Regions from separate parts of the Paenibacillus pedocola genome, predicted to be linked through region 2. Evidence: a T-box and tRNA genes for the amino acid it is inferred to sense, from the RefSeq annotation. Region 2 holds a T-box; the other holds one or more tRNA genes.
What was found. A T-box is a leader RNA that pairs with one kind of tRNA and senses whether it is charged. The one in region 2 lies ahead of QU597_RS22885 (arginine--tRNA ligase), so its partner is inferred to be a tRNA-Arg.
Positions count from the first base shown of each region.

Region 1: it encodes a tRNA-Arg, which carries the amino acid that the T-box ahead of QU597_RS22885 (arginine--tRNA ligase) is inferred to sense. The anticodon was not compared.

Region 1 is NZ_CP134223.1:174,021-180,617, forward strand. Features, by position in the region: gene QU597_RS00870 (PdaC/SigV domain-containing protein) at 1-779, shown strand, start outside; gene QU597_RS00875 (hypothetical protein) at 869-1,393, opposite strand; gene QU597_RS00880 (GDSL-type esterase/lipase family protein) at 1,631-2,272, shown strand; gene clpP (ATP-dependent Clp endopeptidase proteolytic subunit ClpP) at 2,373-2,969, opposite strand; tRNA gene QU597_RS00890 (tRNA-Arg) at 3,162-3,236, opposite strand; gene QU597_RS00895 (sugar-binding transcriptional regulator) at 3,568-4,620, shown strand; gene gap (type I glyceraldehyde-3-phosphate dehydrogenase) at 4,737-5,747, shown strand; gene QU597_RS00905 (phosphoglycerate kinase) at 5,858-6,597, shown strand, end outside.
Region 2 is NZ_CP134223.1:5,169,019-5,175,615, reverse strand. Features, by position in the region: gene QU597_RS22885 (arginine--tRNA ligase) at 4-1,869, opposite strand; T-box leader at 1,931-2,149, opposite strand; gene QU597_RS22880 (hypothetical protein) at 2,259-2,384, opposite strand; gene QU597_RS22875 (hypothetical protein) at 2,418-2,723, opposite strand; gene QU597_RS22870 (hypothetical protein) at 2,953-3,303, shown strand; gene QU597_RS22865 (DEAD/DEAH box helicase) at 3,417-6,597, opposite strand, start outside.

The sequences.
Region 1 (6,597 bases), 1.5 Mb from region 2:
TCTCGGATTACGGCATTTCCATTTCAGTGAATAACTATTTCCTTGGAGATTATGAAGGGAAAAACATAAATAACCGCCTGTATGTTCCATTCGATCTGCTAACTGATTATCTCGGTTATAAGGGTGATTGGAACGCGTCTTCCGGACGGCTCAATGTGATGAAGCAGGTACAGAATGCGATCACCATTAAGACGGAGAGCTACATTAAGGAACGGGAAGATGCGCCGATCAAGCTGGATTACCCCCAGGTGAGCGGTCTGGCAAACGCGGAAGCCCAGAAAAAGATCAATGATATGATTAAACAGACGATCCTTAAGTATGCGGCAGATGCCGAGAACCAAATCGCGAACAAATCGGAGGATGACCGTCCGTACGAATTTGAAGGCGGCTATGTCGTTACCTATAATCAGAACGGTGTACTCAGCCTGGTCACACAACAATACGGCTATACCGGCGGTGCGCATGGGATGACCTACCGCAATGCCTTCACCTTCTCGATGAAGGATGGCAAACGTCTCCTGCTGGGTGACCTGTTCGGTGCCAACCCTAACTATAAAAAAGAGCTGAACGCCAAGCTGACCAAGCTTATCAAAGCGGATGGAGGCTATCTCGGCGGATTCACCGGGCTGAATACAGAGAAGTATTTTTATTTGAAGGAAGGCAAGGTAGTGTTATTCTTCCAGTTATATGAGTATACAGCTTATGCTGCCGGGTTCCCTCAGTTCACATTCACCTTTAAGGAAATGCTGCCGGATGGAAGCAGTCCGTTTGCACGCTGAAGTGACGTAACGATGGCGTAAGCCTAGGCGTATCAGAAATGCCCCTTCGCTCTGTACCAGGGAGCCGGAGGGGCATATTTGAATTCATGTTATTGCCGGTATTTCTTAGTCCACTCCTCCAGCCATTCCGCATAACTCAATCCTTTGACCGTTCCCAGATCATCCCCATTTAGTGCATAATATCCCCCCGCCAATACCAGAAGCTTATTTTTGCTCTTAGGAGTTGAACCGCCCCCGATCACCTTGCCGTCCACAAGCATAACCATTACAGAGGTGTCATAGTTGTTTTCCTTGTAAATGGAAGCATATTTCTTCTCAAGCGGATGACCGCTTACAATGAATCCATACGTGACGATCTCTTTTCCAAGATAGGATTCGGGTTCTTCCTTTTGAACTCCCCATAGTTGCATATTGTAGTATTCCCTAAGCATCTCTCTGTCTAAAGTATACCTTGAGGTCTCCCCCTCGTTAGTAATGATATGGCATCCCATTGATCTCACGAAATCTGCAGCTGTTTTTTGATCATCTGCAGCAGCAGAGCGATCCTTTCCGCTGCACCCTGAGACCATCAGCAGGATAAGTCCGCTTAAGATGAAGAGCAGGAATCTTTTCATAGAATCCCCCAGTCCTGAGAATATAAAACTTCCCTTTACCGGATCATTATTTCATTAATCCGCAGCTGTATAAATACGAATCCTAAAGTACTTACCATATAAACTTTAGATGATTCTGAATATGACCGGTATCAGAAGCTCCGCCAATGCGGGTTATGGGTACCCGCCGTTCCCCGGTGCCCGCTCCATTCATAAGCTAAACAAAGAAAGCAGCTTAATGGATGGGAGGGAGATTGGATGAGCTATCAGTACACCGCTATTGGTGATTCCCTGACGACGGGGTTCGGAGCGCTGCCCGGTAACGGATTTGTTCCGGTTTACCGCAGAATGGCGGAGGCGCGCCTGCGTACGCCCATCCGCTTAACCAATTTAGGCGTAAATGGGCTGACAACAGACGGGCTGGAGCAGCGTCTTAAAGCGGATTACAACTTCCGGCTGGCGGTCAGCGATGCTGATCTGATTACGATATCAATCGGTGGCAATGATCTGATCAAGGCCGCTAAGGCGGCAGGCACCCGCCCTGGTGATCTGTCACCACTGCTCCAGAAAGCGCTGCGCAATTGCAAACGGAACATCAGCGACATCATGGGCACGTTATCACAGCTCAAGGCAGGTATGCCGAGGCCCTATATCATCCGCATTGTCGGACTCTACAATCCTTATCCGCAAGTCGATGAAGCTACGGACTGGGTCCGGCAATTCAACCGGTATACTTCAGGCTACAGCAGCCGGGTCTGCGGATTTGCCTCCATCTATAGTGAGTTTGCCGGCAACGAGCGCGGCCTGCTGTTTATTGACCATATTCATCCGAATGGGCGAGGCTACCGGGTTATTGCAGACAAATTGGATGGCCTGGGGTATGGCCGTTTGGGGTATTAAATAGATTTCCTTAATCCATAGGCATCAATCGATAGAACCGCACAAAAAAAGGCTGCCGGGACCGCTTTGGGTCCCGGCAGCCTTTTGGCTGTTGCTTCTGTTATACGCCTGTAGGCAATGTCTTCTCGATAACTTTATCGACAATACCATATTCAGCTGCTTCAGCAGCAGTCATGAAGTAATCGCGGTCCGTATCCTTCTCGATCCGTTCCAGCGGCTGGCCGGTACGTTCGGATAGGATGCGGTTCAGCTTGTCGCGCAGCTTGAGGATGCGGCGGGCACGGATTTCGATATCCGTAGCCTGGCCTTGAGCACCGCCCAGAGGCTGGTGAATCATAATTTCGCTGTTTGGCAGTGCAAAACGTTTGCCCTTGGCACCGGCGTTCAGCAGGAAAGCTCCCATGGAAGCGGCCATGCCCACGCAGATAGTGGAAACATCCGGTTTAATGTACTGCATTGTATCAAATATAGCCATGCCTGCTGTGATGGAACCGCCGGGGCTGTTCACATACAGGTGAATATCCTTATCCGGATCTTCAGCAGCCAGGAATAGCATTTGTGCGATGATGGAATTGGCAACCACGTCATTGACCTCTGTTCCAAGGAAAATGATGCGGTCCTTCAGCAGGCGGGAATAGATGTCATAAGCGCGCTCGCCGCGATTGCTCTGTTCTACTACCATAGGGATATAACTCACGTGGAAAACCTCCTTGAATTGGCTATTCGGATGTGTTCATTTTTACTGTTACCGTATTAACCACATGATAAACAAATTCAAACAAAAAGTCAAAGAAAGTCAAACTTAGTTTCAAAAAAAAGAGCCATCAAGTGGCTCTTTGGTTAATTAACAGTATGACGACTGCTAAATTATGTACAAAAAAGTAAATAATGGCGCGCCCGCCAAGAATCGAACTTGGATCTCAGGCTTCGGAGGCCTACGTCATATCCATTGGACCACGGGCGCAACAGAAATTATTATAATACATTTATTGTACAAATGCAATGGATCAGCGTCACTGTTCAGAAAATATCTTTGCCGGCATACAGGGACAAAGTATAGCCCTACCAGAAACAGGCCTAGACCGGGCATTTCTGTGCCTTCAGCCCTGCCTTCGGGTCTTTCCATGCCTTGTTAGATGTATAAGATAAACAGAGGTTGAGAATTATACTCTCGGATGACTTGCACTCCGCGTAATATTTGGTTAGAATATGAGTGGGACTTAAAAAGTTAACCCGGGACGTTTTGAGACCACGAACAAGGGAATAGAGAAAGACGAAGTTGCAGGAGTGAAAGCATGCGCAATTTATTGGAAATCCAAAAGCAGCTTCTGCCGGATCTCATGGAAACCCTTAAGAGACGTTACACGATTCTACATCAGATCATGCTGTCCGATATTATTGGGCGCAGAACGCTGGCTGCCTCGCTGGATATGACCGAGCGTGTGCTGCGTGCCGAGACGGATCTTCTGAAATCGCAAGGGCTCATTGAGATCGAGAGTGTCGGCATGCGCATTAGCGATGCCGGTCGCAGAACGCTTGACCTGCTGGAGCCGATCGCCAAGAGTCTGTTTGGCCTGGATGATCTGGAAGAGAAGATTCGCTCAACGTATGGTCTTAATAAAGTAATAATTGTGCCCGGTGATTGCGAGACATCGCCGTTCACGAAGCGTGAGCTGGGGCGTGCAGGCGCGAAGGCATTTCTCGGAGTGCTGCGCAGCGACGATACCATTGCCGTAACAGGCGGCTCCACTTTGGCTGAGATGGCCGATCAGCTGACCTTGCCCTTATCCCTTTCCTATAAGAATGCATGGGTTGTCCCTGCACGCGGAGGACTTGGAGAGAGCATGGAAATTCAGGCGAATACGATTGCTTCAACAATGGCTAAGCGGATCGGGGCGAATTACCGTCTGCTGCATGTGCCGGATCTGCTCAGTGAGGATGCTTACCAGTCTCTGGGGCATGACTCGAACATTGGGGAGATCGTGCAAATCATCCGCAGATCGCGTATTATTGTTCATGGAATCGGCGATGCCATTGAAATGACCCGCCGCCGCAAGCTGGATGAGACGACAGTCTCAGAAATCCAGGCAGAAGGCGCGGTTGCCGAATCGTTCGGCTATTATTTTAACGAAGCTGGCCAGGTGGTCCATACCATGCTTACGATGGGGCTCCGTCTAGAGGATATCATCCGCACGGAAGTTGTTGTCGGTATAGCAGGGGGCAAACGCAAGGCCAAAGCAATCCACGCAATGCTGCGATTCGGGCAAGAGGACATTCTTGTTACAGATGAGGCTGCTGCCGTCGAAATCGGCAAAGAAATCGACAAACAGTTGCAGCAAGTTCTATAGCTTCCAAGATATGGGGAGCGCCCGCAGTTATTTTGCATTATACTTAACATTGTTGTCTTGACGAGCTTAACCGCTTGTCTTGAATAAATAAAACGAAATCTAGGAGGAACTATTCAATGAGTGTAAAAGTTGGTATTAACGGTTTTGGACGTATTGGACGCCTTGCATTCCGCCGTATTCAAAATGTAGAAGGTATCGAAGTGGTAGCAATCAACGACCTGACTGACGCTAAGATGCTTGCTCATTTGCTTAAATATGATACAACTCAAGGTAAATTCCAAGGTGAAGTTGAAGTTCATGACGGATTCTTCAAAGTGAACGGCAAAGACGTTAAGGTTCTGGCTAACCGCAACCCTGAAGAACTTCCTTGGGGAGAGCTTGGCGTAGATATCGTTCTGGAGTGCACAGGTTTCTTCACAACTAAAGAAGCTGCTGAAAAACACCTTAAAGGCGGAGCTAAAAAAGTAGTTATCTCTGCTCCAGCTACAGGCGACATGAAAACTGTTGTTTACAACGTAAACGATGACATCCTTGATGGTTCCGAAACAGTTATCTCCGGCGCATCTTGCACAACTAACTGCCTGGCTCCAATGGCAAAAGTCCTGAACGACAAGTTCGGTATCGTTGAAGGCCTGATGACTACTATCCACGCTTACACAGGTGACCAGAATACTCTTGATGCTCCACACGCAAAAGGCGACTTCAGACGTGCCCGCGCTGCTGCTGAGAACATCATCCCTAACACTACCGGTGCTGCAAAAGCAATCGGTCTGGTTATCCCAGAACTGAAAGGTAAACTTGACGGTGCAGCACAACGTGTGCCTGTAGCGACTGGTTCCCTGACTGAGCTGGTAACTGTTCTGGATAAGAGCGTTACTGTTGAAGAAATCAACGCAGCTATGAAAGAAGCTTCCGATCCAGAAACTTACGGCTACACTGAAGATGAAATCGTATCTTCCGACATCAAGGGTATGACTTTCGGTTCCCTGTTTGATGCAACTCAAACTAAAGTTCTGACTGTTGGCGACAAACAACTGGTTAAAACCGTTGCTTGGTATGACAATGAAATGTCCTACACTGCACAACTCGTTCGCACTTTGGAAAAATTCGCTAAACTTGCTCAATAAGATCGTTTTAATATAAGCAGCATCTATAGAGCGGAAACAGAACTTCCTTGTTTCCGCTCTTTCTAAATGGATTATCATGAACCAATTTTGGGTGTGGAGGAAAACTAATCATGAACAAAAAAAGCGTCCGTGATGTAGAAGTAACAGGCAAACGCGTATTCGTACGCGTCGATTTCAACGTGCCAGTGGAAGACGGTAAGATCACTGATGATACCCGTATCCGCGAAACACTTCCAACGATTAAATACCTGATCGAGAACGGTGCAAAGGTCATTCTGGCCAGCCACATGGGCCGTCCGAAGGGTCAATTCGTTGATTCCATGCGCCTTACTGGTGCTGCTGTTCGTTTGTCCGAGCTGCTCGGCAAACCGGTAGCCAAAGCTGATGAAGCTGTGGGTGATGCAGTGAAAGCGCAAATCGCTGAACTGAACAATGGCGATGTGCTTGTGCTTGAGAATGTCCGTTTCTATCCGGGTGAAGAAAAGAACGATCCTGAACTGGCTAAGCAGTTCGCAGAACTGGCTGACCTGTTCGTCAACGATGCATTCGGCGCGGCACACCGTGCACATGCTTCGACTGAAGGTATCGCTCACTTCCTGCCGGCTGTATCCGGTCTGCTGATGGAGAAAGAATTGTCCGTACTGGGCAAAGCTCTTTCGAACCCTGAGCGTCCTTTCACTGCCATCATCGGCGGTTCCAAGGTTAAGGACAAAATCGACGTTATCGACAACCTCTTGAACCTGGCTGACAATGTTCTGATCGGCGGCGGCCTTTCCTATACATTCACCAAAGCTCAAGGTTATGAAATCGGCAACTCGCTGGTAGACAACGACAAAATTGATGCTGCTCT
Region 2 (6,597 bases):
ACATTACATCCGTTCCGGCTTCGGCAGTCCCAGCACCTCCAGTACATCCCCCAGCGTCTGCTGAAATTTGTACGTTAGCCAGAGGCGGAAGGAGACCCGGGCAGGTTCACCTTTCAGGATCGGGCAGGCTGAGTAAAAGTTGTTAAACAGTGAAGCCAGAGTATGTGCATAGTTGCAGATTGAATTCGGCGTCAGCAGAACGCTTGCACTGTAGAGAGTATCCTGCCAGGTGCTGAGATGTCTAAGCAAAGCAAGCTCCGCTTTTTCCAGCAACGGCGGGAATTCCGGGAGAACGTCCGCTTGTTCAACAGGAACTGCAGCTTTGCTGAGCACACTGCCTGCACGCGCATAGGTGTACATCAGGTAAACTCCCGTATTGCCGGAAATCTCTGTGGCCTGCTTGAAATCAAAAACAATCTCTGTTCCCAGATTGAAGCGCAGCAGATAATACCGGATGGCTGCGGTGGCGATGAGCCGGCTGGAGAGGCCGGTTTTATCAGACCGGCTGGTTTCAATGGTATGCTCCATCAGCTGCACCAGCTCGGTGACCTTGATGCCGATACCCTGGCGGCCGGACATGGCGTAAGAGGATTTGCCCTCCGTGGTGTCGATGCCAAGCTCCGCTGCGGAAGCGGGACTGAGTGAAACAACGCCATAGCTCACATGATGCAGCTTCTCAGCCTGCTCCTTGAACCCCAGCACCTCCAGGGCCTGCTTAACCATCGCCTGCGGATATTCCTGTCTGTAGTCAATAACATTGACCACCCGGTCCGCCCCGCCAAAAGGCAGCTGCTCCCCGGTTAAACCCGTCGTCCAAAGCCCGGCATTAAACTCACTGTAGGTGAAATCTTTATCCAAAAGTCCAAACTTCCAGAGATGATAGGCAATATCCTTGGCTGTATAGGTCAAAATTCCGTTCGAGCGCACCAGCACCTTATCTTTGTGATGCTCCTCAGAATCTGTCCCTTCTTCCTCCTCTACAGGCTGTTTCAAAATCCAGCAGCCAGCAAGCTTCCCCTCATGCTCCTGCACAAACACTTCCGTCTGTTCCAGCAGCGCAAAGGCAGATGACCAGAAGCCCTCCTTCAGAATGCTGCTCTCCCAGACGAGCAAATCATAGCGGATGCCGAACCCCTTCATCTCCTCCACATGCTCTTTGACAATCCGCTCCGCAACCAGTTTACCCAGCCAGGCCGTATTGCCGTTCCCTTCTTCCAAAGCATGGAGAATCTCCGTCCGTTTGTGCACAGTCTCAGGATGTAGTGTGTATTCCTTGTTCACACCGGCATAAATATCCCAGCAATAATCACCAAAACGCACATGTTCACCCGCAAGCGGCACATTCAATAGCCCGACCACCGTATCCGCCAGCTGATTGCCGAGATCGTCCACATAATTATGGACCTCTACGTCGTACCCGGTTCTACGCAAAATTCTTACCAGCGCGTCCCCGATACACGAGTTTCTAAGGTGGCCTATATGCATCGATTTATTGGGATTGACAGAGGTGTGTTCGACGATGACCTTTTCCCCTGCAGATGTGGGCAGTTCAAACCTTCGTCCGGCCCATCCACGCCAGTCAATGTACAGATTAATGAACCCCGGTGCCGCGATATCGATTTGTTGAATTAATCCTCCTAAACGTCCTGACTGACTTAACTCAGTTGTTATCAGCTCTGCAATGGCCATAGGGGCTTTGCGCAGTATCTTAGCCAGCTGCATGGCAATGTTGCTGGAGTAGTCGCCGAAATCGGGATTCGCGGGCTGTTCAAGCACAATCGTTATCTGTTCTGCACCGCCAGCGCCGAGGGCTGTAAATACATGACTTACGCTCTTTTCCAAACTTTCTTTGATAAGCTGGCTTAACATGGGTATGACCTCCTGAAATGTTGAATCGTAATGTATGCATAAGAAAAAGCCCTCATCTCAAAAAAGAGACGAAGGCTTATTGCGCTCGCGGTACCACTCTCGTTGCTAAACCGCCGGTTTAGCCACTCATAAGTTAACGGTCTTCAGCCGGGGCTTCCTACTGTCAGTTCAGAAGTCCATCTCCCGGGTGCGCTTCATGGGTTGGTCTGTACCGGTTTCCACTCTCCCGGCTCGCTGAGGACTAGATCCAAAACACTACTATCCCGTTCATCGATTGCATATTGATTTTTTTCAGTATAGCGAATTTTTGGGAGAAAGCAAGGGGCTATCCCTTAATTTTTTCCTTTTTTTGAAAAATATCAGGTCCGGCACCTGGGGGAGGAGAGGTCTTAATCCGAGGCGGGGGCAGCGGTCAGATCTTTAATATCCGTGGAGCCATAAATCAGCAGGGCAATTACGATTACCAGCAGCAGGGCACCGGCAAAATTCTCCCCGTCAAAATCCAAATTTCCCATAAGCTCTTTTGCCCCCTTGATCGTCAACATTTTTTATGAGAGATCGGCTTTTTTCTTTAAGGCGGTCATAATTTCATTTAACGTCAGGCTGCTGTTATCATCGAGAAAGCTGACCAGCTTATCTACATTGCTCTCGCTTAAATGATCCAAGGTTGTATATTTCCCGACCAGGCTCACGAGCAGGGAGGCGTCTCTAAACATCTGAATGGAGTCTACCTTCAGCTTGCCTGTCAAAAGGAGCGCAGCGACCGCAAATTCCAGCCCTTTCGGGCTTTGTGCTTTGGGGTTCGCCGGTTGTTTTTTAACACCCGTTTTCTTTCCTTTTCCAGGAGGGGGCATGGAACTCCCTTCTTCCGTTTACATTCTTTCAGGAAAGCGGAGCTCCCTGAGCATGCTCTCCTTTGAACACCATATGCGTATTTAGAGGTATCGGTGAATGGAGCTGCCGGATGTCCACACCGACAATGCAGCAATCGAATATTAGTATATTGTGCGATTCATTAGAAGCGCCGATAGAGTCAAAGTTTAGATTCATAGAGCGGAGAATGAAAAGGAGGAATGAAGGAGCATGGCTATATTATCCACTGGACCGGTAGAAAATAATCCTGTATCCGGGGTTAGGCCTACCCAGTCTGTAACAGTGAGAATCGTCAACCTGTCTTCGGTGTCCACAGCCGGCCTTTTGATTGAAGGCCACTATCTTAATACATTAAGAAATTTATATGTGAGTGAGGTACTGAGTGTTGCTCCGAATGAAGCGCTGAGCCGGGACTATTTTGCAGATCTGGATGCTTTCGAATTTATGTTCACAACCAACGGGAACGTTGAAACGGAGCTCGGCATTTCAGTCTGGGGCAAACAAGCGGATGGTCAACTCGCAGAGGTCCATCGGGTGGTGGCACACGAGAAATTGGCCTAGTATGAATATGAGCAAGAGGGACTTCCACAGCCAAGCGGCTTTGGAAGTCCCTCTTTTTGGTAAACCATTCTATACCAGCTCAGAGGAAGCATAGTCCCCGAACCAGCGGTCTATCAGATCATGAGAATCTCGCGGATGTCCTGCTCGCTCAATGTGGATAGTGCTTCTTCTCCAGGCTGGATAACTTCGTCAATCAGATTCTTTTTCTTCTGCTGCAGCTCATACATTTTGTCCTCTACCGTGCCTTGAGCAACAAGGCGGATTACCTGGACTACTTTTTTCTGCCCGATCCGGTGGGCACGGTCAGCAGCCTGCTGCTCGACAGCAGGATTCCACCATAGATCATACAGGATCACCGTGTCTGCTCCAGTCAGGTTCAGACCGGTTCCGCCCGCTTTCAGGGATACCAGGAACAGGTCCCGTTCACCTTCATTGAACCTGTTGCACAGTTCAACGCGCTGCGAAGCAGGTGTCTTGCCGTCCAGATAGAAATGCTGGATGCCCTGCAGGGCAAGCTCACGTCCGATCATTCCGAGCATCTCGGTGAATTGGGAGAAAACCAGCATCCGTTTGCCGGAGCTTCGGCATTCCTCAATAATTTCGAGCAGCTGCTCAAACTTGGCGGAGCCCCCGTCATAGCCTTCAACGAAAAGTGCAGGGTGGCAGCAGAGCTGGCGCAGCCGGGTAATCCCGGCCAGAACCTTGATCCGGCCATGGCCGAAGCCTTCGTTATCCAGATGCTTCAGTGCTTCTTTCCTAAGTCTCGCGAGATAAGCAACGTACAGCTTTTTCTGCTCCGGCAGCAGCTCGGAGGCCTGCAGCGATTCGATTTTATCCGGCAGCTCCTTAAGCACGTCGCTTTTCAGGCGGCGCAGCAGAAACGGCCGGGACCGCTTGGCGACTGTTTCCCTGGGCAGGTCATGAAACGCTTTTTTGCCGGGGAACAGCCCGGGGAACACGACGCTGAAAATGGACCAGAGATCCTCCAGCGCATTCTCCACCGGTGTTCCGGTAAGTGCGAAGCGGTAGCGTGCCTGCAATATTTTTACCGCTTGCGCAGTCTGGGTGGCATGGTTCTTGATCATCTGGGCTTCATCCAGAATCAGCGTATGGAAGGAGAGCCGGGCATACAGCTCAATATCCCTCCGCAGCAGCGGGTAAGACGTAATGATCACGTCAGCGCCTGCGGCATTACGCACGGCTTTGCTCCGCTCGTTCAGATTCCCGTCGGCGATGGCCGCCTTAATTCCGGGTGCGAACTTCTTCAGCTCGTTCTGCCAGTTGTAGAGCAGGGAAGCTGGAGCAACGATCAGGGCGGGCTTGCCCCCTTCGCGGATATCTGCCAGCTCCGAGAGCAGAAAGGCGATTGCTTGCAGGGTTTTGCCGAGCCCCATATCATCGGCCAGAATGCCGCCGAAGCGGTAGTGGGCCAGGGTCTTCAGCCACTGGAATCCGAACTGCTGATAATCGCGGAGAATGGGAGCCAGACTGTCCGGCACTGGGAAATCCAGATTCTCGGGGCTTGCCATATTGGCCATCAGCCGGCGGAAGGAGCGTCCGATCGTGACGGCATCTCCATGTTTTGCATCTGGATTCAACTGCAGGCCATGAACTAGAGGCAGGGAGAACTGGGGCTTGTTGAAAGGAACGCTATGTACCCCCAGCTCGTTCATAAACGCTATCACTTCTAAGAATTCTGCACTCTCCAGCGGCAGCAGCGCTCCGTCCGGCAGCCGGTAATATCTGCGCTTTTCCTGCAGCGCTTTGAGGACCAGCACAATTTCACCCTCCGGTATTCCCTGCATCCCGAATTTGAACTCCAGCCAATCGGTCTTTTCGTTCCAGGTCAAAACCGCCTTAGGCGTGAAGGTATCGGCAGCAATTCGGCCTTTGACGGCAGTGGTGGCATACACCTGAAGCAGCGGCTCCAGCAGCGGAATCGTGTGGTAGAGGAAATCATATTCTCCCTCTTCATCGTTCATGATATAGCCGCCCTCCGTCCGGGCAAAAGACTCATGCTCCATCAGCTCGAGAATCCGCCGTTCGGCCTCCCCGTCACGCACCAGAATGACCTCGCTGCCCCGATCACGGCTCTGTTCATCAAGCGGATTAATCACAATGCCGCCGTATTGAAATTCAAGGCCGGCCAGCAGCCGGTCTCTGACCCGGTCCAGATAGAGTCTGGCCTGCAGCTGTGTCTGGACAATGCGGTCCGCAATTGCTTCGGCAATATGCACGTGCCCCAGCTTTTTTAGACCGGGAATGACTTTGTCCATAAAAGGCTCCATCTGCTCCGGGGCAATCGCGATTCCGTCTTTGCGGGCGGCTGCCAGCATCCGCTTCAGCTCGGCGAGCCTGCGGCATTCCTCAGCCGGCAGCTTCAGCAGCCTGCCTTCGGACAGCACCAGCCCGTAATCCTCCAGCACCATAATCTGCGCCATCCCCTGAATATCCAGCCGGTAGCCGTCCTCAGATGCCTGGTCGAACTGGAAGCTTAGCGGCGGCGCCTCCGTGGAAATCTGCAGTCTTTCCATGGACAGGTTGCCTTGCTGGAAATAGGCAGAGGGGGCAGCGGTCAGCGCCGGAAGCACAGATTCCCAGAAGTAAGGCGGAACCGCCAGCAGTCGTTCCCCGCCGATTCCTCCGGAGAGTGCTGCATAGGGATTGACGGCTGCACGGTAGATCTGTTCATTCTGAAAAATCTCAATCAGCTTCAGCAGCACTGTATTGTCTTCTGTATTGAACGAGTGCAGGGCGGGATCGTAGATGAAATGCCTGGAGAACTCAAACGGCTCGCCGCGTTGAAGCCGGTCCAGGAACATTCTGATTTTTTGCACAATATAGAGGCGTTTTGGCCCGATTCTGAGTTCAATGCCGAGCATAGGTGCGCCATAGCTGAGTGAAACCGGCTTGCAGATGAACTCTACCTGCAGCGGTGTTCTAAGATCGATATAGGTCCCCGTCCCGCTTGGGCGCGGACGGCTGCTGCCCTCGAACACGCCCAGCATGCTGTTTACGAGCTGGCGGTCACCGGAGCGCTCCGCCGAGCCGGCGCCCGGATAGCGGGGTGGAATAACACCGGCCGTTTCCGGCAAATCTCTCCGGGCCAGAAGACTGGAAGCGGCCGTCCGTCCGCCGGTGCCCCCGCCCTCTTCAAGACGGAGAATGCTCACGAGCACAGCTGCAATATGCTGGCAGAATGCTCCGCCGCGATAGTAAGCAGGACAGGTGCATTCCGCATTCACATCACCGTCGCTGTCGACCGTAAGCGCTACGTCGTAATTTTCCAGGCCC